DNA from 2 places in the Lysinibacillus sp. GJ-1 genome. Region 1 is predicted to be linked to the other one. Evidence: a T-box and tRNA genes for the amino acid it is inferred to sense, from the RefSeq annotation. Region 1 holds a T-box; the other holds one or more tRNA genes.
The links. The T-box of region 1 lies ahead of proS (proline--tRNA ligase). A T-box ahead of a tRNA ligase gene usually reads a tRNA of that ligase, here a tRNA-Pro.
Positions count from the first base shown of each region.

Region 1 (15,709 bases):
TAAACTCATCCGATAGTTGATAATTACTGACAATTCGCCTTAATGATTGTTTTATTTCTTCCATCATTCACCTTACCAATTATTTATTTTAATTGCGATTTGGCTTTGAGCTACTTCTAACAATCAAAATGAATAGTTAACAATGCAGATATTCTTGGTGTTTGACTTCGGGTATTTCAAGTAAATATTACTTCCACCTTCAAATAACAAAGAAGTTGTGCTTCCTAGAATGAACAAAAGGCAGCGCACATATTGCTAAGAATTCATTACATTAAACATACTTAATTTTGACTGTTATGTATCACCACTTTCAAACGGCATCAGAGGCATAAATAATAAAGGTGATTTCGCTCTTTTGCATGAATGGAAAAGCCCATCTATTTACAATCTGTTGAAGAGCTAATCAATTAAATTTGTCATCTACGACTCATGACAGTTATCCTTTTTTCCAATCATTAACTATTATACCTAAAATACTAAAATTGTAAATATATTCATAAATATTAATACCTATTAACAATATAATGCATTAATTTACATAATTCCGCAACTATAGTTTCATAAATTTTATTAGTACAAATATAGCAAGAAAGAATTTAAGTAACTCACTATAAATGCTGTATTTCACAAAGGATACGCTCTATTGCAGGTAAAAATAAATTAAAAGGAATGTTACACAGTGTAAAGAAGTTTTCAATAGGTGACTTGCATTATTGTTTCTATATGAGGGACAGCCTCAAAATCAGCTATAAACATCAAGACGAGAAAGGCAAAATCGCCGGATTTTTTCAGTTTTGGGAAGAAGCTATTCTGGAGACTATAAATACAAGCATTAAAATATTAGTAGAAGATACATTTCAAAGAGGAGGAAATCATAAGGAAATACTATAAATCTAAGCACAATTCAGTTAGAAAGGCATCAAGAGTGGATTCCACTCCTTGATGCCTTTTGTCCATACTCTGAGCATGTTACCATGCTTTCTACCATACAAAGTTAGATTTAGTAAGCGCGGGCAAACCAAACTGTATGTTGTGCTTCTTTCCCACAATGAATGCAAGTATGCTTTGTAACTGGTGGGTTAAATGGTATATTACGAGTTGTAAATTTTGTTTCTTCTTTTACCTTTTCTTCACACGCATCATCTCCACACCAACCTGCTAAAATCCAACCTGGGATTGTTTCATTTTGTTCAGATTGAGCTAAATGCTGTTTTAACTGTTCCATTGAATCGATATGGGTATGCGAGTTGTTTGCACGGAAAGCTTTTGCTTTTTCAAATAGTCGCGTTTGCATCGTTTCAAGTTCTGTTTCTATGCTTTCAACAATTGTGTCTAAAGAAACAGTTACTTTTTCTTCTTCATCACGGGCTTTCATTAAGCTTTGCTGATTTTCTAAATCACGTGGCCCCAATTCAATACGCACAGGTACACCTTTTAGCTCCCATTCATTAAACTTATAACCAGGTGATTGGTCTGAATCATCAAGACGCACACGAATGCCCTTTGCTTTTAACGTTGCAAAAATTTCATCTAATTTCTCGATAATCTTAGTGTTCTTTTTCCACGGACCAACCGGGATTAACACAACTTGCGTTGGAGCGATTCTTGGCGGTAAAACAAGACCTTGTTCATCACCATGCACCATAATAACAGAACCGATTAAACGGGTAGACGTACCCCATGATGTTGTATGCACATGGACATGTTTATTTTCTTTATTTAAATATTTGATATCAAAAGCTTCGGCAAATTTCGTACCTAAATAATGAGATGTCCCTGCTTGTACGGCCTTGCCATCCTTCATCATCGCTTCAATCGAAAATGTATCAACTGCTCCAGCAAAACGTTCTGATGGCGTTTTTTGCCCATCATAGACAGGAATGGCTAACAGTCCTTCGACAACTTCTTTATAAATAGCTAACATTTGCATTGTTTCTTTGCGTGCATCTTCTTCATCGATATGCGCCGTATGACCTTCTTGCCATAAAAATTCTGAAGTACGGATAAACGGTAGCGTTTTCTTTTCCCAACGGAATACATTGGCCTATTGATTGATTAAAACAGGAAGGTCTCGATAACTTTTAATCCAATTAGAATACAAATGCCCAATCATTGTTTCCGAAGTTGGACGCAGCGCTAAACGCTCTTCTAATTGTTCACCTGCCGCTTCGGTCACCCAAGGAAGCTCTGGTGAAAATCCTTCAATATGATCCTTTTCCTTTTGGAAAAAAGATTCTGGAATGAGCATTGGGAAGTAGGCATTGCGGTGCCCTGTTTCCTTAAAACGCTTATCCATCTCCGCTTGAATATGCTCCCACAGTTCATAGCCATCTGGTTTAAAGGCAATACAACCACGAACCGGCGTATAATCCATTAAATCCGCCTTTTGTATCGTTTCCACATACCATTTTGAAAAATCATTTGTTTTTTGAGACATCTTTTTTCCTCCTATTTTGAAAAATCTATTTTGCTTCGGCAAAATTGCATCTGATTTTTTTCGAGCCTGCTCAAATAGCTCCTTTTAAAATCTGTGATACCCACAGGGGCATTTAACTTAATTTGGCATGCATCCATATATTTCGTCTTCATCGCCTAGCTAATGCTAAATCAAGTTCATAAAAAAAGCATAAAGCATCCTAATAAAGGACGTCTTTACGCTAGTTGACGTGGTACCACCTTAGTTCGGCATAATATGCATATTACGCCCTCTAAACGTTTGTAACGAAACGACTCGGTTAGTTGTTAACTGACATCTCCGTGGTAGGGTTCAATAAGAAGGGGTGCTATAGCTCTCAGCCTAGGCTATATTTTCTGTTTCACAATTCTTATTTACTTAGTCACATCATCGATTGTATATGTATACATTAATATACCAATTTGCTAAATGTAATTCAATCATTACGATAGGTAATTGAATGATAAAATATAGTTAGTAATACTACGCTAGCTCTTGTATCATCCTACCCAAGTTCTCCTATTTTTAATAAATGCTTTACTAAAATAAATACCAACATTAAAACATTTTGATGTTTTCATTAAATCAAGTAGAATGGGTTTGAAACACTTATATGAAAGGTGATTATATGCAACGTCAACTAACAGAAAAATTATGGCGTGAAGAAAAATATCGCGTCATGTTCCATAGCCAAAAGCATTACAATCAACTCCGTCTGGCAATGCGCGACATGATGAGCCATGAGCAAATTAAACAATTAATCGAAGTTGCATTACAACAAACGCCAACTGAAGGCAGCATGCGCAATGCCTGTCAGCATATGTGGGGGTATTTCCGTAAAGTAGCCTCAATAGAAGAAAAACGAACATACGAGCAATTGCTTCTTACTTATCAAATACCAGCGCTACTTTGTTTTTTACAACAATTAGCCATTCAATATAACGTTACTTATTTACGTGAAAGTACTATTTTACAAATACAGTAGCAGTAGTTATTGCCTAAATGCAAGCCTACGAACAAGTGGCTCGCCCTCTAATATTAAGCTCTTAGGAGAATCTATATGAACACCAATAAGGACAACGATGACATTATCTTTCTTACTAATCCAACCGAACGTATAACGCATCCATTTTATAATAAACAAATCGTCTTTACAGGGGCTCTTTCTACGATGACACGCGCAGAAGCTGCAAAAAAAGCACGAGCTTGTGGCGGATTAATGCAAGGGGCTGTCACTAAGGACACCGCTTTTGTTATTCTCGGTCATAACCGACGAGGCAAAAGCACGAAACATTTAAAAGCAGAGCAACTCATCCAACTTGGACACGACATTCAAATTATTGCTGAAGAGGATTTTATTTGGCTTATTTCCATGCAAAAAGAGTATATACCATCTTCTTTACAATAACTGCTACTTTGAACTAGCGAACTGCCACAAGCTTGACTATGAACACCGTATAGACGGAACAAATGTAATCTCTTACATAAAAACACGTTGACCAGCTGCACATCACCGCATCCAATCAACGTGTATTTTAATGTGATTATTTACTATTTTTGCACTACTGGTGCAGGATAGTCAAAGCCCTTTGTATCCACTTCGACTTTTTTCATGATTTGATCTTCTAATGGCTTATCTGTGGCATCACGTTCCACAGCAACGATTTCATCTACCGTTTCCATTCCTTCAATCACTTTGCCAAATGCAGCATATTGTTTATCAAGATGTGACGCTTCTTCGGTCATAATAAAAAATTGAGAGCCCGCAGAATTTGGGTCGCCGTTTGTCCGTGCCATTGAAATGACACCGCGTTCATGTTTTAAATTATTTTCAAAGCCATTCTCAGTAAACTCACCTTTAATCGAATAATCGGGACCACCTGATCCATTTCCTGAAGGATCGCCCCCTTGAATCATAAAGCCAGGAATTACACGATGAAAAATAAGCCCATCATAAAATCCTTTGTTTACTAAGGAAATAAAATTCGCCACTGTATTCGGCGCAACTTTAGGTTCTAGTTCAACCACAATTTTTTTATCATCGTTCATTGTAATCGTCACAATTGGATTTTCTTTCACAGCCGATGCATAATCTACTTTTTCTTCCGCTGTCTTCTCCTCTTTTGACGTCCCACAACCCGTCACAATAAAAACTACTGCCATTAGGCTAAAAACAACATACAATACTCTAGATTGTGCCAATAGTCTTTCCACTCCCTATATCAGTTTATTAAAGTATATAACTATGAGATTATTCATCACAACTTTAAACTTACAAATGAATAGTAAAAACAGCGATTTCAGGCGGAACCATAAAACGAGCAGCGATTCTAGACGTGCCAATACCCGTATTGACATAAAGCTGCATGCCATTGTCTTTATTAATCGTATAAAATCCATCATCATATTTTTCAGCCAACGACGTCTTTATAGTTTTCATAAAGGGAATCCTTATTTGCCCTCCATGACTATGTCCAGCTAACAGCAAATTAACAGAAGTATCTTGTAAAAGCTCTGCCATATCTGGCTCATGCATCAGTACAATTTCATAATCATACGTATCATCCATTTGCGATAGCAACAGGTCTATATCCGGCTTTCCAAGTAAACCATCATCCATTCCTCCGATAAATAGCTTTTTATCATTCGTAACTGGAACCGTAACGCCACTATTATTCAATAATGTAAACCCAGCATTCGTTAATAAATCTTCATATATTTTAAAAGCTCCGCCACCATAATCGCGATTTCCCCATACAGCAAATTTTCCAACCGTCGCGTTAAGTTGCGATAAACTATCAGTGACTTCTTGTTTTTTGGGAAACGTAGAAAAATTTTCGAATAAATCCCCTGTAAACACAATCATATCAGGCGAAATTTGATTAATCTTTTCGACTAAACGATTTAATTGATTGACGGTATATGTTTCACTAACTTGAATATCTGATATTTGAACTATTTTAACTGATGCGCCTTTGTCTTCATTTAAATGATACGAATGAACGACGAGCATCTTTGGTTCAATTTTAAAAGCGTATCCTACAAGTAAACCTATTAATACTACGACTAATAAAACGATTTTTACAACTCTTTTAAAGTTCTTCATTCGACTGCGAATGCCCCTTTCAAACTGATAGGTGCGTATTAAGCTCTTTTCACAACTGAAAAGGTACTAAAAAAGAACGTGCACCCAACCGATGCTCGTTCTTTGTTTATGTTGATTTAACTAAATCAGACCTTATGGTAAAACGAATATACGAGTCTACTACCACCACTCCATACTGTAAATCATTTTTATCGAAGATGCCATACACTATTACCGAAAAATTGCTACAGCTATAGGGTTTTAAAGTATCACTTATGTATAATAGAGGAAAGTCATATTAAGGACGTGGTACAATGCGAATCGAAAGAGTCAGTATTCCTAAATCGGCACAGCCTATAATTAGTACATCTAGTAAAGGCGACCAATCAAAATGGCGTATTGGTGACAAATGGGTAAAACAAAATGCTCGTGGCTATGAGGGTCATGCAGAAGTATTGGCGACTCTTGTACTTAGCTGCTCCTGTTTGCCTATCAACCGCTACGTTCAATACTTTCCTTGTGAAATTGAATTACCTGATGGTGAAATGACTAAAGGATGTTATTCATATGATTTTCGTGGAGATTTACAAGAAGTTACACTCGAACGGTTATTTGAGGCAAATTTCACCTCAACTGATGCTATTACTACGGACAAGACACTATCAACAGCAGAGAAATTTCAGCAACTATCTGCACAAATTGAAAGCTTTACAGGGCGTAACGTACGAAAAGAATTGGCACAATTATTTGCTTTTGATGCACTCATTTTAAATGAAGACCGTCATACAAATAACATCCTTTTTTTGTATGACCCTAAGCATAAATCATGGTCACTCGCCCCTATTTTTGACAATGGGCTAAGCCTATTATCTGATGAAAAAGATTATGCACAAGGTAAACCGATTTCCATTTTAAAACGAAAAGTAAAAGCAAAGCCACTTAATTCATCGTTTGCAAAGCAACTTTCACTTTATGACGGCCCACCGTTTATTAATAAAAAGCTTTTAATGGCACGCCTGGAAGATAATCCTTTAGATTTTGGCCGTGCAAAAACCGTTTTACTATCACAACTGAACGACCCTATATTTCAAAAGTTATGGATAGAAGGTGATAATGATGATTGATTTTATGAAATTTGATGTCATGTGGATGGACGAGGTGATTGCTTCCGTAGATTTAAAGCCAGCTAATGGTGGTACACCTTATGTTGTTAATTATATTGAAGATTTCAATAAGCAGTTTTCACCAAACATGGAAGGGCATATTACCCTCGAAGAATTAGAACGTTGGTTGAAATGGCGGACTTTCCCCCTACTCGTATGAATGCACAGGAACTTCTTGAAAGTCTAGGTTTACAAGCCTATAATCGCTGGGGCATTGTCCGTAAAACACATGGCGTTATGGCAGATGACGAGATTTGGTTACGCTTTAAAGGTGAAACATTGACACATCGAGATGTCTGTTTACGTAAAGATTTATACTACCCTGATTTGGAAACATAATGGAGAATAGCTATTAATTAAGTATTTGGTCAAACTTTGCAATCGCTTTCGAGCAGCCATTTATGCTCGGCTTCAAATATCCGTTCTGTCCATGGGGCATTTTCTGCTATTGCAATAAATATTTTTTTGCAAAAAATATTCTAACCATACAATTTTTAATCCTTGAAACAGCGAATTAAGTGTTGGATTAAAATGATAACCCTCCACTATAACACCAGCGAGATTCTTTTTGATAAACTGGGTGAAAAATTTGAGATGGAGGGATTCTTATGATAGATCCAAACGAAATAACATATCTTGAAAAAACTTTAAAGCAATTAACAATTACAAATAAAAAACTTTCAACAGATATAAATCATCAAGATTATCGTTTTAAAGATTTACAAAAATATATGGTTGAATATAAAAGTGAACTGGATAAATTTGAAGTGTATAATTACCAACAAACGTTAAGTATGATTGATAAGCGAGGTTTCGCTCATGTGACGGAACGTGAGCAGATAAGAAAGCTAATTACCTCTCCATATTTCGGACGATTCGATTTTTTATATCTTGGAGACGACCTTTGTGAGGCAGAAACGATTTATATTGGACGTTTTGGTTTTGCTGATGAAGAAGGAACGCAATTAATTTATGACTGGCGTGCACCCGTTTGCAATATGTACTACGAGTTTGAAATTGGTAAAGCACATTATGTTGCGATGGATAAACAATTTGATGGTGAGCTTATTAAAAAACGTCAGATTAAAATAGAAAATTCTAAACTGCAATATGTGCTTGATAGCTCATTAACGATACAAGATGAAGTTCTTCAGCAAACATTGAATCAGTATGCAAGTGAAAAGATGAAAACAATCGTCACATCGATTCAACGGGAGCAAAATAAGATTGTGCGAAATGAATCCGCACATAATGTCATCATTCAAGGCGTTGCTGGCTCAGGAAAAACAGCTGTTGCTTTACATCGCATCGCCTATTATTTATATAAGTTCCGTGATACGTTACAAGCTGAACGTATTTTTATTTTGTCCCCTAATAAAGTATTCGGCGACTATATTTCTACTGTCCTCCCTGAGCTTGGTGAAGAGCCGATTCGTTCCTTTACTTTGGACGAGTTTACTTCAAATTTATTGCCAGCTACTGTAACATTTACACCATTTGAAGAAGAAACGAAAAGCATTATATCGAATCCAAACAGTGCGTTGGCTACTCGTGCAAAAATCAAAGGAAATTATCAATTTGTACAAAAACTACAAGCTTTTTTGAATCAATTAGACTTGAAGCTTCTTAAAAACGAAAGTATAACGTTTGCTGGTGTAGAACTAAAAGCAGATTATTTACAAGGGCGTTTCCTTCAATATAGAAAAGAGCCGGTTGTCATACGATTAGAGCTTTTAGCAGATGATATTATTCTTGTACTCAAGTCCAAGCGAACTAGAGAAGGTAAATTACCAACTAAAACTGAAATTACAAAGCTCTTAAAAAAGCGTCTCTTGTTTACTTCACCATTCGCAATTTACCGTGCCTTTATTGACACACTTGGCGAAAATATAGTTAAGTTTTCAAAAAGGCGATTTGAATTTAATGATGTCTACCCTTATCTATATGTCCAAATTTATTTTAAAGGAATTAAAAGATATGAGCTTGTCCAGCACTTTGTGTTGGATGAAATGCAAGATTATACTCCTATTCAGTATGCAGTATTGTCTAGTGTGTTTACTTGTAAACGAACAATTATTGGTGATTTTAGCCAAGCGCTTTTGCCGTATGACACGATATCAAAAGAGGCATTTGCAGCCATGTATAATAATCTAGAATACGTAGAATTAACAACAACCTACCGATCATCGTATGAAATTGCCATGTATGCAAAAAAGTTTATACTTAATGGTGAAATTCATCCGATTGAAAGGCATGGGAGGGAACCAATTGAATTAATGTATGACACATTAGAACAAATGGTAAAACAAATCCATGAAAATGCGAGGAATGACTATCAATCTACCGCTATTATCTGTAAAACAGAGAGGGACTTACAAGTGTTGAAAGAGCATTTAAACTTATCATTTACAGTACTGGACGGTCTATCAGAAAAGTTTGAAACAGGGCTACTTTTAACCACAATACAGTATGCAAAAGGACTTGAGTTTGATATGGTCATCATCCCCTTTGTAAACAAAGCTAATTATCATACTGAATTTGATAATGGACTACTTTATATCGCTTCCACACGGGCAATGCATGAATTAATGCTTTTAGTAGACAATAACGCCCCTTCTCCATTACTGTAATGTTTTTAGTATAGCGATGATGGATTCCAAATCTTTCATCGCTATTTTTAATTGAGTAATTAAATCATCCGTTACATGAAAAAAGTCATCTTTAAAGGTGGACGATTGTAATATTTGTAGTAGATTGAAATCTTCTTTCGATTGTTCCATTTCCCGAAATAAATTGGCAATGCTTGTAATCGAGAAGTGTGCACTACGTAACGTACGAATAATTAGCAATTTTTGTATATCGCGCTCAGAATAGATTCTTCGATTTTGTGTGTTTCTCTTTACAGTAAATAAATTGTTCCGTTCCCAATTCCGTAATGTTTCTTCTGTTAACTGAAGCATTGACGCGACAGTTTTGTGGGAAAATGTTTCAGTTGAAGTTGGTTGATTTTGCAATAAGTGTTCAACCGTTTTAACTGCTTTTAAAGCATAATCATATTCTGTTTGCAAAAAGCTTAAATAGGATTGTGCAGCATGTAAACATTCCTTAAACTGTTCGCTACCGCTTAGTAGTACTATTTTCGTGGCTTTTTTCCGCAGATTATTTTGAATAAATTCTTGTCTAAAAGCAAGCCGAGCAATTTTCATTTGTATTAGATGAAGATAAGAATATTCTCTGTAACCATTCTCTTTTCTCGGCACAGGCGAAATAAACTTCCATTCTTCGTAAATTCGAACCGTATTCGGATGAACCTGAACTAGTTGGGCAATTTCACTAGTTCTCATAAAAGACCGCCTCACTAACTAAAGATAGTATGTAATGATATTTAATAAGTATATCAAATGGTAAATGCCAGTGATAACTGTCAATGGGGTACCAATCCATAGAATAAAAGAAAATGATTGATTATCGGCATAAAAAAGCACCCAATGAAGCAAGATATGCTCCCAGGTGTAGGCATCTAAAATAAAATTTTGAGAGCATATCATTTGTGATAGTGAGGTGCTATCAAAGTAGCCCTCTTTACTTCCAAAAGGTTATTTACTTTTTATTACATAGCCGTTGTCTTTTTAATAGAGGACATCTGTATTATTTGTAATGACAATATTTTCTTTATTAATAGTTACTTCCTTCGAATCTTGTTTGAAAACATGGATAATCCCATCTACTACGTTTTGAATAATGTGGTCATCAAATGTTGCCTCCGTGCGCAACACAACCGAACATGTTATTTCTTGATTCTTCGTATCGCCTATATTGGATTCAAAGGTTGCTGAAACTAGAACATCTTCACCTTTTAAACCTGTTTGTTCTGCTATGAGTGATTTTATATCTGCCTCTTTTGCCTTACGCCACTGCGTTGTTTCTTCATCGACTTCTTCCATCACTCTTACCTTCATTTCACCATTTGGCAAAAACTCAGTCAATTCACTTGTCACCTCTGGTTTTGGTTTTTGTTGCCCAATAAGATAGTACGATATAGCAATCATCATTACCAAAAGCGAAAATAGTATTGTTTTCTTAGAAATCCTTTTCAACATAATCACACCTTTTTAATTCACTCGATATGAATAGTTAACTACTCAAGAACTCCACCTTTAAAATATGTACTAAACCTCCCTTCAATTATTTTTTAATAATTTATCAGAATTTTTCGTTTGTTTCAATAAAAAATAGATGGCTATTATTATAAATTTCATTTCACTTTGCTAAACTTATTGCAAAGAAAAATTAGTTTGCAGGATGGTTAAAGATGACAAAGAAGCTACTACGTTTATACGTTATTGTTTCAGGTTTTGTCATTGATGTGGCTAGTGAAACATTAAGAGATTTAGAAGATGAGCGGTTAACCACACTGTTAGCCACTAAAACAATGTTCGAAAATATTAAACAACGGCCAATTTTATTATTGCGCTTATTGGTAGTGGCGGAGGATGTAAAATATCGCTTACCAATTGTTCATTGATGGAAAGCTTGAAGAAACCATTAAGCTGTAGATCACCACATGTTTCATGCATCATTACAAAATATCTCAATCGTACATAAAAACAGCACCTCCGATTGTTAGACAATGGGAGGTGCTGTTTTCAGAAAGATTTTTTGTAATCATAGGATACAGGCTTCTTGCTATATTTCTGATTCACTAGAGCTTAAGAAAAATCGCTTATTTTTTTGGACTTTTAGAAGCATCTAATAAAACTACCCCTCCAATTATTAATACTATGCTAACTAATGTCATGATACTGAATGGTTCTCTCCAAAAAAGTATTCCAATTACCGCTGTTAATGCTGTGCCTACTCCTGACCATATCGCATATGCTAAACTTAAGGGAACCGTTTTAAGACATAATGATAAAAAATAAAACGCTAGTCCAAAACTAACGATAATTCCAATGGAAGGGAATAATTTTGTAAATCCTTCCGATAATTTAAGCATTGTCACGCCAACTATTTCACTGATAATGGACATTCCTAAAGCCATATAACCTTTCATATATTACCTCCGATTCTAAAGGTTAATGCGCGCTACCACTTGAGAGTCTTAATACGACAACTCCACCAATGATTAGGGCTAAACCTAAAAATTTTTTAAAATTAAAACCTTCTTTATAAACAATAACGCCTACCAAAGAGGTTAATGCTGTACCTACTCCCGACCATATCGCATAAGCCGTAACCAATGGAATTGTTTTAAGAGATAAAGATAAGCAGTAAAAAGCTATCCCCATACCTATTACAACTCCGATGGAAGGGAATAACTTTTTAAATCCATTTGATACTTTTAGCATTGAACTACCAATTACTTCGCTTACGATGGCTATTGCCAAAATTACATATGGATTCAAGATTAATTCCTCCTATTTTTTCATATTTACTTTTTTGCATAATGTATCCTCTAGATAGTTTCAAATACTATACAGATTTCGTCATTTCACCTTTTCGAAAGAAGGTCAAAACATCCATTTATAAACTGGTTCACTTGATTCAGGCATCACAAAAAGGCACCCGGCTGTCTTGCCGCGCGCCTTCTGTTCTATCAGTATGCATGCTCTGTTCCCTTCCAGTCTGTCACACCCGATAAGGATATGTAATCTCTTCAACATCGTCCTAACCTGGAGCACCTCTTTGCTCAGGCTAGTATGTCTATGCGTGGGGCAAACGGGCTAGAAGGTAATCCTAGATTCAACATCACGAAGCTATACTTTATTTGATTTGATTCAAATTGTTTTGCGGTGATTCATTGCGCATGACTCTTTCGATATTTTGGACAAAGAAACGATACCTTGCTTCATGAAATTTTGTGCCATCCGGCATACCTGCAGAATGCGGGGTTAAGACAACATTTTTCAAAGTTCGTAGTTTACTATCTAAATCTAATGGCTCCACAGCAAATACATCCAGACAAGCTCCACCGATTACATTATTTTCTAAAGCTTCAATCAAATCATCTTCGCATACAATCTACTCTCTTGCTGTATTTACCAATAATGCATCGCTTTTCATTTGCTTTAAAAATGTTTTATCGACTAAATTTCTTGTAGACTCGTTTAGAAAAATATTGATTGTAATTACGTCAGAATTTCTAATTAATGTATCCAAATCAACCAATTCTACATCATTATTACTTTGAATATTTTTATTCGTGTCATATGCTAGAACATTCATTTTAAAAGCTTTGGCCAGTTCCGCTACTCTGGAGCCAATCGCCCCAAAACCTATAGTACCGATGGTTTTTCCTAGCAACTCGCTGCCAGTATACTCTAGCTTCGTTTCATCTCCTTTATTTTTCATAAACTGATCCAAGAACGAGATATTTTTGTAATACCCAAGAATCAATGCCATAATATGTTCGGCAACTGCATTCGCATTGACTCCAGCCGCATTACTTACCCAAATATTTCTTTTGCTACACGCTTCAATATCAACATTGTCAAAACCAGCGCCCGTCTGAACAAATTTTAACTGTTGTGCTTTATTTAATAAGGCTGCATCTACTTCGATATGCTCTGGAATTAATACATTCGCTTCACTGATAAATTCTTCGATTCGCTGAGGTTCAACGATTTGAATAGTCCAGTTTTCAGGGAACGATTGCGTAACTCTCTGTTTAGAATAATCGTTAAAGTAACCTGTGATTAACACATTCATTTATGCTACAACTCCTATAATCAATTTATGCTTGAGCCCAAGCTTCAAAGAAAGTACGCTTTATATTGGCAATAACTAGCTTAGGTGATTCATTCTCAAGAGAACCCACTTCAAATGTCAGCACAGGCTTTCTTGTTGGTTTTGGACGTGTAAAAAAGTCAATGTCATTTAGCGTTTGGATGAACTTTGTTAACTCGCCAACGCCAACTTCTGAATCCTTCACTCCAAAAGGAATATGCTTATCGCCGAAATAATGGGCTTGTCTGTCTTTCAAGTAACAATTTCCGATATGAATGTGCGTGAGATAATCTTTGGCAAGCCACAATGATTGATGTGGATTTTCTCCCATAATCGGAAGGTGACTTTGATCTAGGAGCAGACCAAAATTGTTATACTCACTTTGGATTGTTCTTGCTACATATACCGCTTCATGGGTAGGGCCAATTTCAGCAAATATTTGCGGTCAACATGCCGATCCCCGATTTCTAAAGAGATACAAAGCTCATACGTACCCGCTTTCTCTTTCGCATACTTGCATAGTTCCATGGTTGAAGCTATAAAAGCGTTTATATTATGTTGTTTATTTTCTTCTCCTTCAAATTTCCCCGTCACGATGTGCATGATTTTTGCATCCATTTCATAGCAATGGTCAATCAGCATTTGACACTTTTTAATTGAGTTGTTTCTTATAGCCGGGTCTAAGGAGCTTAGATCAATGTGTAATTCTCGAAACGCATCTCCGCCATTAAAAATCGTTTCCACACCACTGTACTGCATATACTTTTTAGCGAGATCCCTTGTCTCTTTATCGGCGATATACGAGACTTCCACTGCCGTAAAAAAGGGGTCTTCCAGTATAGTCAGCAGACTTGAAACCATCTGTTCTGGCTTGCTTTGTGGAAAGGGAAACAGCTTCGGCAGGACAATCCCGATGCTCGCCATTTTTTCCAGTTGATCCATCATACGATTTTACCTGACTCGATAAGTGCTGGCAGTTCTTTCACAGTATCAAGAACATGTGTATGATAATACTTGCCCCATACTTCAATTGGTGTCGATCCTTGGGTTACACCAATAACCGCTTTACAACCTGCGTTATAGCCTTCGAGCATGTCTGCTGGCGTATCGCCAATTTTAATCACATTTCTCACATTTTGAACGTTTAAATATTCCATGGCTTTGAAAATCATAAATGGCGCTGGGCGTCCTTTTCCCTCCGGAACCATATCAAGATCTACCGCATAATCAATCAAACCATCCTTCACCCAGCCAAGTGACTCCATAATAACGCTGTTGATTTCTTTATGAAACCCTGTGCCTGTCGCTACTTTAATGCCATTTTCTTTGCACCATTTAAGCGTTTCCGTTGCTCCCTCAATTTCTCGGCAATTCTCCTGATAATAAGCAATCATATATTCGGTATATCGATCATAGAGTTTGACAGCCTCATCTTGAGTTGAGTTGTCGATATCTACTTCAAAATTTTTAAAATCGATAAAGTTCCCTTTTGTTCTCGCAATTAAAAATTGATACAAATGAATCTTGTTTGTTCCCATATGGTTGCTGATTTCATCTTTTGTAACGTTTAATCCGTAATCCACAGCTGCTTTATAAAGACAATCCCTAACTCCGTTATTATCCTCTACAAGGGTACCAGCTAAATCGAATACAGCTAATTCAATATTATATTTCATTATAAAACTCTCCATTTCTGTTATATGTGGGGTGAAACTACTTGCTGCTCTGTGCAGCAGTTCATTATTTATGTCGTTTACTGTTTCAGAATTTTGTCTAGCTCTTTCTGCGCTTTGTTTTTCGCCCCTTTTAATGCTTTTTCCGCAGGGATATTTTCAATAAGTACTTTGTCTTTCGCTAATTCGATTTCAGCATAAATTTTACCACCGGTCGGATCAACAAAAGGTGCAATACCATTTGTTTTTATCTGTTGCAAAGGAACTGATAAGTTTGGGTTTTCCTTTAATTTATTTTGGAAAATTTCCGTGTTTTCAGCGCTTTCTCGAATTGGAATATATCCCGTTTCTACTGCCCAGTAAGCTGTTTTATCTGCCTCCGAGAAGAACTTTACAAATTCCCAAGCACCCTGCTGTTGTTCTTTAGGAGAATCTTTGAACAAGTTAAACATGACAGAAGTAGCGACTGGTCTCGGTTTGCTTCCGTTAAATCCTTTTTGCATTCCTGTTGCTATTTTATTGAAATCTAAGTCTCCTCCATCACCTGAAGACCCCGTATATCCCGCTGATTTCCCATTCATTACATTGTCAATCGTTTTATACCACC
Region 1 covers NZ_CP088912.1:1,197,247-1,212,955, reverse strand. The annotation lists gene LO754_RS05630 (class 1 isoprenoid biosynthesis enzyme) at 1-67, opposite strand, end outside; partial or broken gene proS (proline--tRNA ligase) at 1,001-2,437, opposite strand; T-box leader at 2,640-2,855, opposite strand; gene LO754_RS05620 (YbgA family protein) at 3,084-3,440, shown strand; gene LO754_RS05615 (BRCT domain-containing protein) at 3,516-3,863, shown strand; gene LO754_RS05610 (peptidylprolyl isomerase) at 4,007-4,618, opposite strand; gene LO754_RS05605 (metallophosphoesterase) at 4,728-5,561, opposite strand; gene LO754_RS05600 (hypothetical protein) at 5,855-6,664, shown strand; gene LO754_RS05595 (hypothetical protein) at 6,654-6,863, shown strand; gene LO754_RS05590 (hypothetical protein) at 6,860-7,042, shown strand; gene LO754_RS05585 (HelD family protein) at 7,312-9,333, shown strand; gene LO754_RS05580 (MerR family transcriptional regulator) at 9,325-10,047, opposite strand; gene LO754_RS05575 (hypothetical protein) at 10,333-10,803, opposite strand; gene LO754_RS05570 (hypothetical protein) at 11,016-11,228, shown strand; gene LO754_RS05565 (DMT family transporter) at 11,427-11,756, opposite strand; gene LO754_RS05560 (DMT family transporter) at 11,779-12,108, opposite strand; partial or broken gene LO754_RS05555 (NAD(P)-dependent oxidoreductase) at 12,467-13,411, opposite strand; gene LO754_RS05550 (hypothetical protein) at 13,437-13,685, opposite strand; gene LO754_RS05545 (TIM barrel protein) at 13,826-14,374, opposite strand; gene LO754_RS05540 (HAD hydrolase-like protein) at 14,371-15,105, opposite strand; gene LO754_RS05535 (ABC transporter substrate-binding protein) at 15,183-15,709, opposite strand, start outside.

Region 2 (15,709 bases), 1.1 Mb from region 1:
GGATCCTGAGTACGGCGGAACACGTGAAATTCCGTCGGAATCCGGGAGGACCATCTCCCAAGGCTAAATACTACCTAGTGACCGATAGTGAACCAGTACCGTGAGGGAAAGGTGAAAAGCACCCCGGAAGGGGAGTGAAAGAGATCCTGAAACCGTGTGCCTACAAGTAGTTAGAGCCCGTTAATGGGTGATAGCGTGCCTTTTGTAGAATGAACCGGCGAGTTACGATTACGTGCGAGGTTAAGCTTTAGAAGGCGGAGCCGCAGCGAAAGCGAGTCTGAATAGGGCGAATTAGTACGTGGTCGTAGACCCGAAACCAGGTGATCTACCCATGTCCAGGGTGAAGGTGAGGTAACACTTACTGGAGGCCGAACCCACGCACGTTGAAAAGTGCGGGGATGAGGTGTGGGTAGCGGAGAAATTCCAATCGAACTTGGAGATAGCTGGTTCTCTCCGAAATAGCTTTAGGGCTAGCCTCGTGATGAGAATACTGGAGGTAGAGCACTGTTTGGACTAGGGGCCATCCCGGTTTACCGAATTCAGACAAACTCCGAATGCCAGATATTTATACACGGGAGTCAGACTGCGAGTGATAAGATCCGTAGTCAAAAGGGAAACAGCCCAGACCACCAGCTAAGGTCCCAAAGTAATCGTTAAGTGGAAAAGGATGTGGCGTTGCACAGACAACCAGGATGTTGGCTTAGAAGCAGCCATCATTTAAAGAGTGCGTAATAGCTCACTGGTCGAGTGACGCTGCGCCGAAAATGTATCGGGGCTAAACGATTCACCGAAGCTGTGGATTGACATCTACGATGTCAGTGGTAGGAGAGCGTTCTAAGTGCGTTGAAGTCAGACCGGAAGGACTGGTGGAGCGCTTAGAAGTGAGAATGCCGGTATGAGTAGCGAAAGACGGGTGAGAATCCCGTCCACCGTATGACTAAGGTTTCCTGAGGAAGGCTCGTCCGCTCAGGGTTAGTCGGGACCTAAGCCGAGGATAGGCGTAGGCGATGGACAACAGGTTGATATTCCTGTACCACCTCCTCACCGTTTGAGAAATGGGGGGACGCAGTAGGATAGGGTAAGCGCGCCGTTGGTTGTGCGCGTCCAAGCAGTAAGGCGTGTGTGTAGGCAAATCCGCACACTGTAACGTTGAGCTGTGATGGCGAGTCCGTATGGACGAAGTTCCTGATTTCACACTGCCAAGAAAAGCCTCTATCGAGGTGAGAGGTGCCCGTACCGCAAACCGACACAGGTAGTCGAGGAGAGAATCCTAAGGTGTGCGAGAGAACTCTCGTTAAGGAACTCGGCAAAATGACCCCGTAACTTCGGGAGAAGGGGTGCTCTTGAGCGTGCAAGCGCATGAGAGCCGCAGTGAATAGGCCCAGGCGACTGTTTAGCAAAAACACAGGTCTCTGCAAAACCGTAAGGTGACGTATAGGGGCTGACGCCTGCCCGGTGCTGGAAGGTTAAGAGGAGTGGTTAGCGCAAGCGAAGCTGCGAATTGAAGCCCCAGTAAACGGCGGTAGTAACTATAACGGTCCTAAGGTAGCGAAATTCCTTGTCGGGTAAGTTCCGACCCGCACGAAAGGCGTAACGATCTGGGCACTGTCTCAACGAGAGACTCGGTGAAATTATAGTACCTGTGAAGATGCAGGTTACCCGCGACAGGACGGAAAGACCCCGTGGAGCTTTACTGTAGCCTGATATTGAATTTTGGTACAACTTGTACAGGATAGGTAGGAGCCAGAGATCTCGGAGCGCCAGCTTCGAAGGAGGCGTCGGTGGGATACTACCCTGGTTGTATTGAAATTCTAACCCATGCCCCTTAGCGGGGCAGGAGACAGTGTCAGGCGGACAGTTTGACTGGGGCGGTCGCCTCCTAAAAGGTAACGGAGGCGCCCAAAGGTTCCCTCAGAATGGTTGGAAATCATTCGTAGAGTGTAAAGGCACAAGGGAGCTTGACTGCGAGACCTACAAGTCGAGCAGGGTCGAAAGACGGGCTTAGTGATCCGGTGGTTCCGCATGGAAGGTACCATCGCTCAACGGATAAAAGCTACCCCGGGGATAACAGGCTTATCTCCCCAAGAGTCCACATCGACGGGGAGGTTTGGCACCTCGATGTCGGCTCATCGCATCCTGGGGCTGTAGTCGGTCCCAAGGGTTGGGCTGTTCGCCCATTAAAGCGGTACGCGAGCTGGGTTCAGAACGTCGTGAGACAGTTCGGTCCCTATCCGTCGTGGGCGTAGGAAATTTGAGAGGAGCTGTCCTTAGTACGAGAGGACCGGGATGGACACACCGCTGGTGTACCAGTTGTCTTGCCAAAGGCATCGCTGGGTAGCTATGTGTGGACGGGATAAGTGCTGAAAGCATCTAAGCATGAAGCCCCCCTCAAGATGAGATTTCCCATTACGCAAGTAAGTAAGATCCCTCAAAGACGATGAGGTAGATAGGTTCGAGGTGGAAGTGTGGTGACACATGGAGCTGACGAATACTAATCGATCGAGGACTTAACCAAAAAAAGTTTGAAACATTCAATGAACCGTTTATCCAGTTTTGAAAGAACAAGCAAGTTTTAAAAAAAGCTTGTAATTATAATAATTTATGTTATAATGAATCTTGTCTTTTAAATAGTCTAGTGATGATGGCAAAGAGGTCACACCCGTTCCCATACCGAACACGGAAGTTAAGCTCTTTAGCGCCGATGGTAGTTGGGGCTTCCCCTGTGAGAGTAGGACGTCGCTAGGCATAATACCCAGGAGGATTAGCTCAGCTGGGAGAGCATCTGCCTTACAAGCAGAGGGTCGGCGGTTCGAGCCCGTCATCCTCCACCATATGCCGGTTTAGCTCAGCAGGTAGAGCAACTGACTTGTAATCAGTAGGTCGTGGGTTCGATTCCTATAGCCGGCACCATTTTTTGAGCCATTAGCTCAGTTGGTAGAGCATCTGACTTTTAATCAGAGGGTCGAAGGTTCGAGTCCTTCATGGCTCACCATTTTAATTGCCAACAATAATATGCGGGTGTGGCGGAATTGGCAGACGCACTAGACTTAGGATCTAGCGCCGCGAGGCGTGGGGTTCGACTCCCTTCACCCGCATCATCTATATTTCAAATTTATAATTGCCAGGATAAATAATCTTATGCACATGCGGAAGTAGTTCAGTGGTAGAACACCACCTTGCCAAGGTGGGGGTCGCGAGTTCGAACCTCGTCTTCCGCTCCAAATGTGCCGGGGTGGCGGAACTGGCAGACGCACAGGACTTAAAATCCTGCGGTAGGTGACTACCGTGCCGGTTCGATTCCTACCTCGGCACCATTTTTAATATTTAGCGCCCGTAGCTCAATTGGATAGAGCGTCTGACTACGGATCAGAAGGTTGTGGGTTCGACTCCTGCCGGGCGCGCCAATAAATGAACGGGAAGTAGCTCAGCTTGGTAGAGCACTTGGTTTGGGACCAAGGGGTCGCAGGTTCGAATCCTGTCTTCCCGACCATTTCCTAAAATATACTTTATGGCTTAGCTCAGCTGGGAGAGCGCCTGCCTTGCACGCAGGAGGTCAGCGGTTCGATCCCGCTAGGCTCCACCAATTTTTATATATGAACCTTGAAAACTGAACAAGCAAAACGTAATCAATATAGTTTTTATTAGCTAACTTCGTTAGTGAACGAAACAAAAATTTGGACATCAAAATTGATGCCAGCAAAACAATTTGAGCTAATCAAATTTCTTTTATGGAGAGTTTGATCCTGGCTCAGGACGAACGCTGGCGGCGTGCCTAATACATGCAAGTCGAGCGAACAGAGAAGGAGCTTGCTCCTTTGACGTTAGCGGCGGACGGGTGAGTAACACGTGGGCAACCTACCCTATAGTTTGGGATAACTCCGGGAAACCGGGGCTAATACCGAATAATCTATCGTCCCTCATGGGACAATACTGAAAGACGGTTTCGGCTGTCGCTATAGGATGGCCGCGGCGCATTAGCTAGTTGGTGAGGTAACGGCTCACCAAGGCAACGATGCGTAGCCGACCTGAGAGGGTGATCGGTACCACACTGGGACTGAGACACGGCCAGACTCCTACGGGAGGCAGCAGTAGGGAATCTTCCACAATGGGCGAAAGCCTGATGGAGCAACGCCGCGTGAGTGAAGAAGGATTTCGGTTCGTAAAACTCTGTTGTAAGGGAAGAACAAGTACAGTAGTAACTGGCTGTACCTTGACGGTACCTTATTAGAAAGCCACGGCTAACTACGTGCCAGCAGCCGCGGTAATACGTAGGTGGCAAGCGTTGTCCGGAATTATTGGGCGTAAAGCGCGCGCAGGTGGTTTCTTAAGTCTGATGTGAAAGCCCACGGCTCAACCGTGGAGGGTCATTGGAAACTGGGAGACTTGAGTGCAGAAGAGGATAGTGGAATTCCAAGTGTAGCGGTGAAATGCGTAGAGATTTGGAGGAACACCAGTGGCGAAGGCGACTATCTGGTCTGTAACTGACACTGAGGCGCGAAAGCGTGGGGAGCAAACAGGATTAGATACCCTGGTAGTCCACGCCGTAAACGATGAGTGCTAAGTGTTAGGGGTTTCCGCCCCTTAGTGCTGCAGCTAACGCATTAAGCACTCCGCCTGGGGAGTACGGTCGCAAGACTGAAACTCAAAGGAATTGACGGGACCGCACAAGCGGTGGAGCATGTGGTTTAATTCGAAGCAACGCGAAGAACCTTACCAGGTCTTGACATCCCGTTGACCACTGTAGAGATATGGTTTTCCCTTCGGGGACAACGGTGACAGGTGGTGCATGGTTGTCGTCAGCTCGTGTCGTGAGATGTTGGGTTAAGTCCCGCAACGAGCGCAACCCTTGATCTTAGTTGCCATCATTTAGTTGGGCACTCTAAGGTGACTGCCGGTGACAAACCGGAGGAAGGTGGGGATGACGTCAAATCATCATGCCCCTTATGACCTGGGCTACACACGTGCTACAATGGACGATACAAACGGTTGCCAACTCGCGAGAGGGAGCTAATCCGATAAAGTCGTTCTCAGTTCGGATTGTAGGCTGCAACTCGCCTACATGAAGCCGGAATCGCTAGTAATCGCGGATCAGCATGCCGCGGTGAATACGTTCCCGGCCTTGTACACACCGCCCGTCACACCACGAGAGTTTGTAACACCCGAAGTCGGTGAGGTAACCTTTTGGAGCCAGCCGCCGAAGGTGGGATAGATGATTGGGGTGAAGTCGTAACAAGGTAGCCGTATCGGAAGGTGCGGCTGGATCACCTCCTTTCTAAGGATATTTTCGGAATACAAACCTTGGGTTTGTAAGATTACGTTTTGCGTTCAGTTTTGAAGGTTTATAACTAACTTTATAAAACTTCCAAGAGGCCTATAGCTCAGCTGGTTAGAGCGCACGCCTGATAAGCGTGAGGTCGATGGTTCGAGTCCATTTAGGCCACCATATATAACCTCTTGGTAGCTCAGCTGGGAGAGCGCCTGCCTTGCACGCAGGAGGTCAGCGGTTCGATCCCGCTAGGCTCCACCAATTTTTATTTGTTCTTTGAAAACTGGATAAAACGACATTGAAATTGTAACAAACACATTTATTTTTTAAGTTTTTTATAGGCTTAATAACTAGGTTAAGTTATTAAGGGCGCACGGCGAATGCCTTGGCACTAGGAGCCGAAGAAGGACGGCACTAACACCGATATGCTTCGGGGAGCTGTAAGTGAGCTTTGATCCGGAGATTTCCGAATGGGGGAACCCACTACGTTTAATCGCGTAGTATCTTGACGTGAATACATAGCGTCTTGAAGGCAGACCCAGGGAACTGAAACATCTAAGTACCTGGAGGAAGAGAAAGAAAAATCGATTCCCTGAGTAGCGGCGAGCGAAACGGGAAGAGCCCAAACCAAGAGGCTTGCCTCTTGGGGTTGTAGGACACTCTATACGGAGTTACAAAGGAATGAGTTAGATGAAGCGACTTGGAAAGGTCCGCCAGAGCAGGTAAAAGCCCTGTAGTCGAAAGTTCGTTCCCTCCAGAGTGGATCCTGAGTACGGCGGAACACGTGAAATTCCGTCGGAATCCGGGAGGACCATCTCCCAAGGCTAAATACTACCTAGTGACCGATAGTGAACCAGTACCGTGAGGGAAAGGTGAAAAGCACCCCGGAAGGGGAGTGAAAGAGATCCTGAAACCGTGTGCCTACAAGTAGTTAGAGCCCGTTAATGGGTGATAGCGTGCCTTTTGTAGAATGAACCGGCGAGTTACGATTACGTGCGAGGTTAAGCTTTAGAAGGCGGAGCCGCAGCGAAAGCGAGTCTGAATAGGGCGAATTAGTACGTGGTCGTAGACCCGAAACCAGGTGATCTACCCATGTCCAGGGTGAAGGTGAGGTAACACTTACTGGAGGCCGAACCCACGCACGTTGAAAAGTGCGGGGATGAGGTGTGGGTAGCGGAGAAATTCCAATCGAACTTGGAGATAGCTGGTTCTCTCCGAAATAGCTTTAGGGCTAGCCTCGTGATGAGAATACTGGAGGTAGAGCACTGTTTGGACTAGGGGTATCCCGGTTTACCGAATTCAGACAAACTCCGAATGCCAGATATTTATACACGGGAGTCAGACTGCGAGTGATAAGATCCGTAGTCAAAAGGGAAACAGCCCAGACCACCAGCTAAGGTCCCAAAGTAATCGTTAAGTGGAAAAGGATGTGGCGTTGCACAGACAACCAGGATGTTGGCTTAGAAGCAGCCATCATTTAAAGAGTGCGTAATAGCTCACTGGTCGAGTGACGCTGCGCCGAAAATGTATCGGGGCTAAACGATTCACCGAAGCTGTGGATTGACATCTACGATGTCAGTGGTAGGAGAGCGTTCTAAGTGCGTTGAAGTCAGACCGGAAGGACTGGTGGAGCGCTTAGAAGTGAGAATGCCGGTATGAGTAGCGAAAGACGGGTGAGAATCCCGTCCACCGTATGACTAAGGTTTCCTGAGGAAGGCTCGTCCGCTCAGGGTTAGTCGGGACCTAAGCCGAGTAGATAGGCGTAGGCGATGGACAACAGGTTGATATTCCTGTACCACCTCCTCACCGTTTGAGAAATGGGGGGACGCAGTAGGATAGGGTAAGCGCGCCGTTGGTTGTGCGCGTCCAAGCAGTAAGGCGTGTGTGTAGGCAAATCCGCACACTGTAACGTTGAGCTGTGATGGCGAGTCCGTATGGACGAAGTTCCTGATTTCACACTGCCAAGAAAAGCCTCTATCGAGGTGAGAGGTGCCCGTACCGCAAACCGACACAGGTAGTCGAGGAGAGAATCCTAAGGTGTGCGAGAGAACTCTCGTTAAGGAACTCGGCAAAATGACCCCGTAACTTCGGGAGAAGGGGTGCTCTTGAGCGTGCAAGCGCATGAGAGCCGCAGTGAATAGGCAGGCGACTGTTTAGCAAAAACACAGGTCTCTGCAAAACCGTAAGGTGACGTATAGGGGCTGACGCCTGCCCGGTGCTGGAAGGTTAAGAGGAGTGGTTAGCGCAAGCGAAGCTGCGAATTGAAGCCCCAGTAAACGGCGTAACTATAACGGTCCTAAGGTAGCGAAATTCCTTGTCGGGTAAGTTCCGACCCGCACGAAAGGCGTAACGATCTGGGCACTGTCTCAACGAGAGACTCGGTGAAATTATAGTACCTGTGAAGATGCAGGTTACCCGCGACAGGACGGAAAGACCCCGTGGAGCTTTACTGTAGCCTGATATTGAATTTTGGTACAACTTGTACAGGATAGGTAGGAGCCAGAGATCTCGGAGCGCCAGCTTCGAAGGAGGCGTCGGTGGGATACTACCCTGGTTGTATTGAAATTCTAACCCATGCCCCTTAGCGGGGCAGGAGACAGTGTCAGGCGGACAGTTTGACTGGGGCGGTCGCCTCCTAAAAGGTAACGGAGGCGCCCAAAGGTTCCCTCAGAATGGTTGGAAATCATTCGTAGAGTGTAAAGGCACAAGGGAGCTTGACTGCGAGACCTACAAGTCGAGCAGGGTCGAAAGACGGGCTTAGTGATCCGGTGGTTCCGCATGGAAGTACATCGCTCAACGGATAAAAGCTACCCCGGGGATAACAGGCTTATCTCCCCAAGAGTCCACATCGACGGGGAGGTTTGGCACCTCGATGTCGGCTCATCGCATCCTGGGGCTGTAGTCGGTCCCAAGGGTTGGGCTGTTCGCCCATTAAAGCGGTACGCGAGCTGGGTTCAGAACGTCGTGAGACAGTTCGGTCCCTATCCGTCGTGGGCGTAGGAAATTTGAGAGGAGCTGTCCTTAGTACGAGAGGACCGGGATGGACACACCGCTGGTGTACCAGTTGTCTTGCCAAAGGCATCGCTGGGTAGCTATGTGTGGACGGGATAAGTGCTGAAAGCATCTAAGCATGAAGCCCCCTCAAGATGAGATTTCCCATTACGCAAGTAAGTAAGATCCCTCAAAGACGATGAGGTAGATAGGTTCGAGGTGGAAGTGTGGTGACACATGGAGCTGACGAATACTAATCGATCGAGGACTTAACCAAAAGTTTGAACATTCAATGAACCGTTTATCCAGTTTTGAAAGAACAATCTTTCAATTAAATACTGTCTAGTGATGATGGCAAAGAGGTCACACCCGTTCCCATACCGAACACGGAAGTTAAGCTCTTTAGCGCCGATGGTAGTTGGGGGCTTCCCCCTGTGAGAGTAGGACGTCGCTAGGCAAATAAAAACCTGAGAATTTATTCTCAGGTTTTTTTGTGTCAATATTTGAACAGCTGCAGAAGGCAGCTGTTTTTATTTTGTTAAAATTCTAGCGCATTACGTAGGTTATTAAGATAGGATTGGCTGACAGGTAATTCTGTACCATCTTTTAAAGTAACAATGAAATTCGAAGTAAGATCACGCGCCATTTTTTTTATGAAATGAATATTCACTATATAGGATCTATGAATGCGTATAAAAAACGGAGGTAAACGCATTTGTAATTCTTTAAGTGTAATACTGGTTTTAAATTGTTCCTTTTCTACATAAAACCAAGTTTTTTTCTGAAGGCTCTCAATATAAGAAATTTTATCGATTACTACAGGGGTCCATTCTTCTTCCTGTTTCCCTGTTAAAAATTGATAAGGCTCCAATTTCTGTGCAGTAAAAGTTGAAGGTAAAACAACTACTAATGCTGCTGGCGTATCCTGAATATGTACTGGGTAGCCAATACCATAATAGGGTGTACCAAATAGAGTATTATCTAATATTGCGTCTGTACGTTTATTTGTACGCAATACTTGCTCTGCAATACTGCCTGGTTCAACTTGCCGTCCTATTTCTAAATGAATACCATGATATCCAGAGTTAAAGTAAATATAGGAGTTCTCTACAGCAATGGCGATGGACGAGTTGGGTGGAATCCAGTCTTGTAACATCGTAATAAATTGTTGTGCAATACTTTTTTGTACAGCATTGATTTCATTTTTCATTGTGAATAGCCCCCTTGTTTGTAAACAGTTTACCAAATTTTGTCGCTTAAAAAAGCGGTTTCATCATCAAAATTTGGTCTTTTATCAAAAAATAGTGAAAATTCAGATGTACTGTTATATATTAATTTACAATAAATAAACCTGTTATGGAACAGAAATTAAAAAGTTTTTTAACAGAGTATATTTTACACAAAGGGGAAGGTGGAATTTCAATATGTCAACACGTCAAGAAAAAATTCAAGCTTTAGAAAAACAATGGGCAGAAAACCCACGTTGGGCTGGTATTGAACGCGCTTATACGGCTGAAGAGGTAGTTAAATTACAAGGTTCTGTTGTAATTGAACAGACTTTAGCAACAAAAGGTGCTAAACGACTTTGGAAATCATTACACGAAGAACCGTTTATTAATGCATTAGGTGCATTAACTGGTAATCAAGCGGTTCAACAAGTAAAAGCAGGATTAAAAGCAATCTACTTATCTGGCTGGCAAGTAGCTGCTGATGCTAACCTTTCAGGTCAAATGTACCCTGACCAATCTTTATACCCAGCTAACTCTGTACCAGCTGTAGTAAAACGTATCAACCAAGCGCTACAACGCGCTGATCAAATCGACCATGCTGAAGGTCGTGTAGACGATTTCGATTGGTTTGCACCAATCGTAGCTGATGCTGAAGCTGGCTTCGGTGGTCCTTTAAACGTATTCGAACTTGTTAAAGGAATGATTGAAGCAGGAGCTGCTGGTGTGCATTTAGAAGACCAATTAGCTTCTGAGAAAAAATGTGGACACTTAGGTGGTAAAGTATTACTTCCTACACAAAACGCAGTTCGTAACTTAATTGCTGCTCGTCTTGCAACAGATGTAATGGGCGTAGATACAATCTTAATCGCACGTACAGATGCTGATGCTGCAGATATGGTAACTTCTGATATTGACCCACGTGATGCTGAATTTATTACTGGCGAACGTACACCAGAAGGCTTCTTCCGTACAACACCAGGTATTAAACAAGCGATTGCTCGTGGTCTAGCTTACGCACCATATGCAGATTTAATCTGGTGTGAAACGTCTAAGCCGTCACTTGAAGAAGCTCGTGAGTTCGCAGCGGCGATTCATGCTGAATTCCCTGGTAAAATGCTTGCTTACAACTGTTCACCTTCATTTAACTGGAAAGCAAACCTTTCAGAAGAAGAGATTGCAGAATATCAACGTGAGTTAGGTAAATTGGGTTACAAATTCCAATTCGTAACATTAGCTGGCTTCCATGCATTAAACCACTCTATGTTTGAGTTAGCTCATGACTATAAAGATAACGGCATGGCTGCATACTCTAAACTTCAACAAGCTGAGTTTGCTTCTGAATCTAAAGGCTATACAGCTACTCGTCACCAACGCGAAGTAGGTACTGGTTACTTCGATGATGTGTCACAAGTTATTTCAGGTGGTACTTCTTCAACAACAGCGATGGCCGGTTCTACAGAAACAGAACAATTCGTTTAATTCGATTACGTTAATTCCTAAATTCATAATCATAGATAAGTTTCCCTCGCACCTCCTAAGCGGGGGAAACTTAAATCACGAGAGGTGGGGGAACTACTAATGGAACAGGCAACTACAGGTAAGCTTAAAATTGTTGGACAACAAAACGAGCAAACAAAAGAAGTTTTAACACCGGAGGCCCTTGAGTTTGTTCTTGCCCTGCATGAAAAATTCGATGCTCGTCGTAAAGAGCTTTTAGAGGCTCGTCAAGATCGTCAGAAGCGTCTAGATGCTGGTGAGAAACTCGACTTCCTACCAGAAACAAAGCATATTCGTGAGGGAGATTGGACAATTGCGCCACTGCCTGCAGATTTACAAGATCGACGCGTAGAAATTACTGGACCAGTAGACCGCAAAATGGTTATTAACGCATTAAATTCTGGTGCGAAAATGTTCATGGCTTGCTTTGAGGATGCTTCAGCTCCTACTTGGGAAAACATGATTTCTGGTCAAATTAATATGCGTGATGCCATTAATAAGACGATTGAATTTACTCAAGCGTCAAACGGTAAAACGTATAAATTAAATAAAGAAACAGCGGTATTACTAGTACGTCCACGTGGTCTTCATTTACTTGAAAAACATGTGTTGGTAGATGGTGAGCCAGTTTCAGGTAGTTTCTTCGATTTTGGTCTTTATTTATTCCACAATGCTAAAAATGCATTGGCAAAAGGCACGGGTCCATACTTCTATCTACCGAAGTTAGAAAGTCATTTAGAGGCTCGCTTGTGGAATGATGTCTTTATCTTTGCACAAGATTATATTGGTATTCCACAAGGTACAATTAAAGCGACAGTTTTAATTGAAACAATATTAGCTGCATTTGAAATGGATGAAATTTTATACGAGCTTCGCGATCATTCAGCAGGTCTAAATTGTGGTCGTTGGGATTATATTTTCAGCTACATTAAACGCCTGCGCAATCAACCTGATGTGATTTTACCTGATCGTGGTCAAGTAACAATGACAGTTCCATTTATGAAGGCTTACACGTCTTTATGTATCCAAACATGTCATAAGCGCAACGCACCTGCTATGGGTGGTATGGCTGCACAAATACCTGTTAAAGGCGATGATGAGGCGAATGCAGTAGCATTTGCAAAGGTTGCGGAAGATAAACGTCGTGAAGCAACGGATGGTCATGATGGAACTTGGGTAGCACACCCTGGTATGGTGGCAACAGCTATGGAGCAGTTTGATGCGATTATGAAAACACCAAACCAAATCCATAAAAAACGCGAAGATGTGAATGTAAAGGCTGAAGATTTAGTAGCTGTTCCAGAAGGGACAATTACCCTTGAAGGTCTTCGTATTAACTGTAGCGTAGGAGTTCAGTACATTGCTTCTTGGTTACGAGGCAACGGAGCTGCACCAATTAACAACTTGATGGAAGATGCTGCAACTGCAGAAATCTCCCGTACACAAGTATGGCAATGGATTCGTCATCCAAAGGGTATTTTAGATGATGGGCGTGGTATTACATTAGCATTTGTGCTGGAAATATTGGAAGAAGAGCTTGTGAAAATTAAAGAGGCTGTTGGGGAACAAGCCTATAACAGTGGTCGCTATGCTGAAGCTGCTGAACTGTTTAAATCTTTAATTGAGCAAGATGAATTCGTGGAATTCTTGACACTTCCAGGCTATGAAAAATTAAGTTAATTGATAGAAATCTACTAACGAACATATCTAACTTTCCTTAAACACTGTGGGCTGAACTCGAATGCAGCTCACTAATTCCAACTAATGTAACGAACGGAGTCTGTTCCTCCGTTTCTTACAAAAAATGAGCATTGTTTAATAAAAGGGGTCTACTTATATTAATCGTAAGTATTGAGATTTAAAAATGGGGTGCAAGATGTCTTACAAGCTTTGATGGGGGGCTTGTAAGGCATTTTTCTATACTTAGAAATCATTTAGAGGGGGAAAAGAGATGAGTACTAATAAAGAAATACTATTAATTCCTGGTCCTACACCCGTAGTTGAGGAAATATATGATGCTTTGGCAAGCGAAACCCGTGGGCATACAGATCCACGTTTTGTGGCAATTTATAAAAACGCATTAGCACAAACAAAAAAACTATTCCAAACGGATGGCGAAGTGTTTGTACTAGCAGGTTCTGGAACGCTAGCAATGGAAATGGCGATTGTTAATACTGTGGGTAAGGGAGAAAAAATACTCGTTATTAGTCACGGATATTTTGGTGATCGTTTTACGCCTTTAGCAACTGCTTATGGTATTCAGGTAGACGTGATACAAGCAGAATGGGGAAAACAAGTTGAACCAGCTACAGTAAAGGCAAAATTAGCTGAAGCTAATTATAAGGCAGTCACTATTACACATGCAGATACATCTACAGGCGTCGCTTCGGATCTCGATGCATTGGTACCTATTATTAAAAGTGCAGGGGCATTAATTATTTTAGATGGTGTTGTCGCAACAGCAGCGCTAGATGAAAATATGAATAAAACATATGGTCATCCTGACTATAAATTAGATGTTGTACTAACTGGCTCACAAAAAGCAATCGGGATACCACCAGGTTTAGCCATTATCGCCTTTAATCAATCGGCCTTAAAGGCTCGTGAAGCGCTAGGAACGATACCCGCATACTATAGTGATATAGAAAATTGGATTCCGGTTATGAATGATCCAGGGAAATATTTTGCAACACCACCTGTAAATTTAATTTATGCTTATGATGTTGCTATGAAGATGGTTTTAGATGAAGGTATTGTTAAGCGTGAGGCACGTCATCTAGCGTACGGTCGCGCTATGCGTTTAGCATTATCTACGTATGGTATGAAAGCACTAGCTGACGAAACAGTAGCAGCTCCAACTTTAAGTTGTATGCTCTATCCGGAGGGCGTAGAGGATGCCAAGTTCCGTGCGAAGCTTGCTGAAAAAGGTGTAATTGTTGCTGGGGCTTTGGCTCATTTAGCAGGTAAAGCATTCCGTATTGGGCATATGGGCAATACAACACCCGCAATGCTTGAACAAGCCGTGAGACGAATTGGTGAATCACTTAATGAATTAGGACATGCAGTAGTAGTAGAAGAAGCAGTTGCACGCTTAAGAGAACAATTAGCAGTAGGAACGAATTAATATTAGAAAAGGTGTCTCAAAAGTACATGAGACATCTTTTTTGTTATTTAACCTAAGAATCGCTTGCAAATAAGGTTCAGAGTAGAAAATCGGCAAGCATGTTTGGGATGATAGTAATAAAGTTTCGATCTGTACAAAAATAATGAGAAGAAAAGTGTACTTGTAAGAAAGTTCATTGCAAAACAATTTAAGCCCTTACAGAATAGCTCCTTTTTCTATGCATAAAATTGGTTATTTGTTATACTTATTATATAACAAATATGGAGTTGATTTAGATGTTTATTCAAATAGAGCCATTATCGAATGTACCTATCTATGAACAGGTTACACGGCAAATTATAGAGAGTATTGCGAGAGGGGACATGGGACCGGGGGATACATTGCCGTCGGTACGAAGTTTAGCAGCCGATTTAGGTGTCAATATGCATACGGTTAATAAGAGTTACCATGAACTTGAGGCGAAGGGCATTATAACGATTCGTGCTAAATCAGGAGCAATTATTCGTTCAACGGAGGAGCGTGCATTAACGCCTGAACAGTTGCAGCAGATTGAAAAAAATTTAAAGCCTGTTGTGGCAGAAGGAATGGTGCTCGGTGCAACAGTGGATCAAATTGAGCACATGATGAAAAAGGTATTCGCTGACTTGCAACTGCCAGCAGAAGGGGTGTAGCATGCTACTAGGTATTTTTACAATAATGTATGTGATGACATTAGCTATGCAAGTTTTTGTCCCTTACATTGTACGTGAGACTATTGTATTTGGCGTTACTGTACCAGAGCAAAATATAAAGCATTCTGCATTAGCTCTTGCGAAAAAACGATATGCGCAAACAGTAGGGCTTTTTGGCGTGCTGATTTTAATACTTATGCTAATGCTTAACTGGTCGCTTGCACCTTCTGAAAGTGCACAAGGCATCCTTTTACTAAGCTGTTTATTTGGCATGCTGGCGATTAGTATGGTGTTATACTGGTTAAACCATCAGAAAGTGATGAATTTGAAAATACGCGAGCAATGGGGCATGAATATAAAACAGGTGCGAGCAGTTGATTTAACTGCTCGTAGTCGTGATGAAATGCTTCCATGGCCCTTCTATGTGGTGCCTATAGGCGTTACGATTTTTCTTATTATTTTTACATTATTACATTATAGTCAAATACCAAATGCTGTAGCGGTGCATTGGGGACCAAGTGGAGCGGCGGATGCATGGCGAGAAAAAACCTATTTTATTGCGATTTCATTACCACTAGTTATGTTGATGATGCAATGTATGATGTGGGGCACTGCAGATTCACTTAAGCGTTCGGCTATTCGAATGTCTATTAATCGTCAGCAGGAGTCATTAGAAAATGAATTAAAAACACGAAAGTTTATGAGCTGGAATATAGCATTGATTAGCTATAGTTTAACCGCATTATTGACCATACTACAGCTAAGTAATATTTATCCTTCAATGGCTGAAGGCAATAAACTATTACCATTCTTTATTGCATTTCTATTTTTAATTTTAGGTTCAGTGCTAGTTTATGCATGGAAAAAGCGACAATTACGGTTGAAATATGAAGATAATGTGGTGTCAGAGGTAATGGATATTGATGAGGAT
Region 2 covers NZ_CP088912.1:115,016-130,724, forward strand. The annotation lists rRNA gene LO754_RS00530 (23S ribosomal RNA) at 1-2,515, shown strand, start outside; rRNA gene rrf (5S ribosomal RNA) at 2,632-2,745, shown strand; tRNA gene LO754_RS00540 (tRNA-Val) at 2,756-2,831, shown strand; tRNA gene LO754_RS00545 (tRNA-Thr) at 2,835-2,910, shown strand; tRNA gene LO754_RS00550 (tRNA-Lys) at 2,917-2,992, shown strand; tRNA gene LO754_RS00555 (tRNA-Leu) at 3,015-3,095, shown strand; tRNA gene LO754_RS00560 (tRNA-Gly) at 3,147-3,221, shown strand; tRNA gene LO754_RS00565 (tRNA-Leu) at 3,227-3,314, shown strand; tRNA gene LO754_RS00570 (tRNA-Arg) at 3,328-3,404, shown strand; tRNA gene LO754_RS00575 (tRNA-Pro) at 3,414-3,490, shown strand; rRNA gene LO754_RS00580 (16S ribosomal RNA) at 3,726-5,272, shown strand; tRNA gene LO754_RS00585 (tRNA-Ile) at 5,369-5,443, shown strand; rRNA gene LO754_RS00590 (23S ribosomal RNA) at 5,620-8,534, shown strand; rRNA gene rrf (5S ribosomal RNA) at 8,599-8,714, shown strand; gene LO754_RS00600 (LytR/AlgR family response regulator transcription factor) at 8,796-9,467, opposite strand; gene aceA (isocitrate lyase) at 9,682-10,965, shown strand; gene aceB (malate synthase A) at 11,065-12,663, shown strand; gene LO754_RS00615 (pyridoxal-phosphate-dependent aminotransferase family protein) at 12,935-14,107, shown strand; gene LO754_RS00620 (GntR family transcriptional regulator) at 14,383-14,778, shown strand; gene LO754_RS00625 (DUF1648 domain-containing protein) at 14,780-15,709, shown strand, end outside.
Region 2: it encodes a tRNA-Pro, which carries the amino acid that the T-box ahead of proS (proline--tRNA ligase) is inferred to sense. The anticodon was not compared.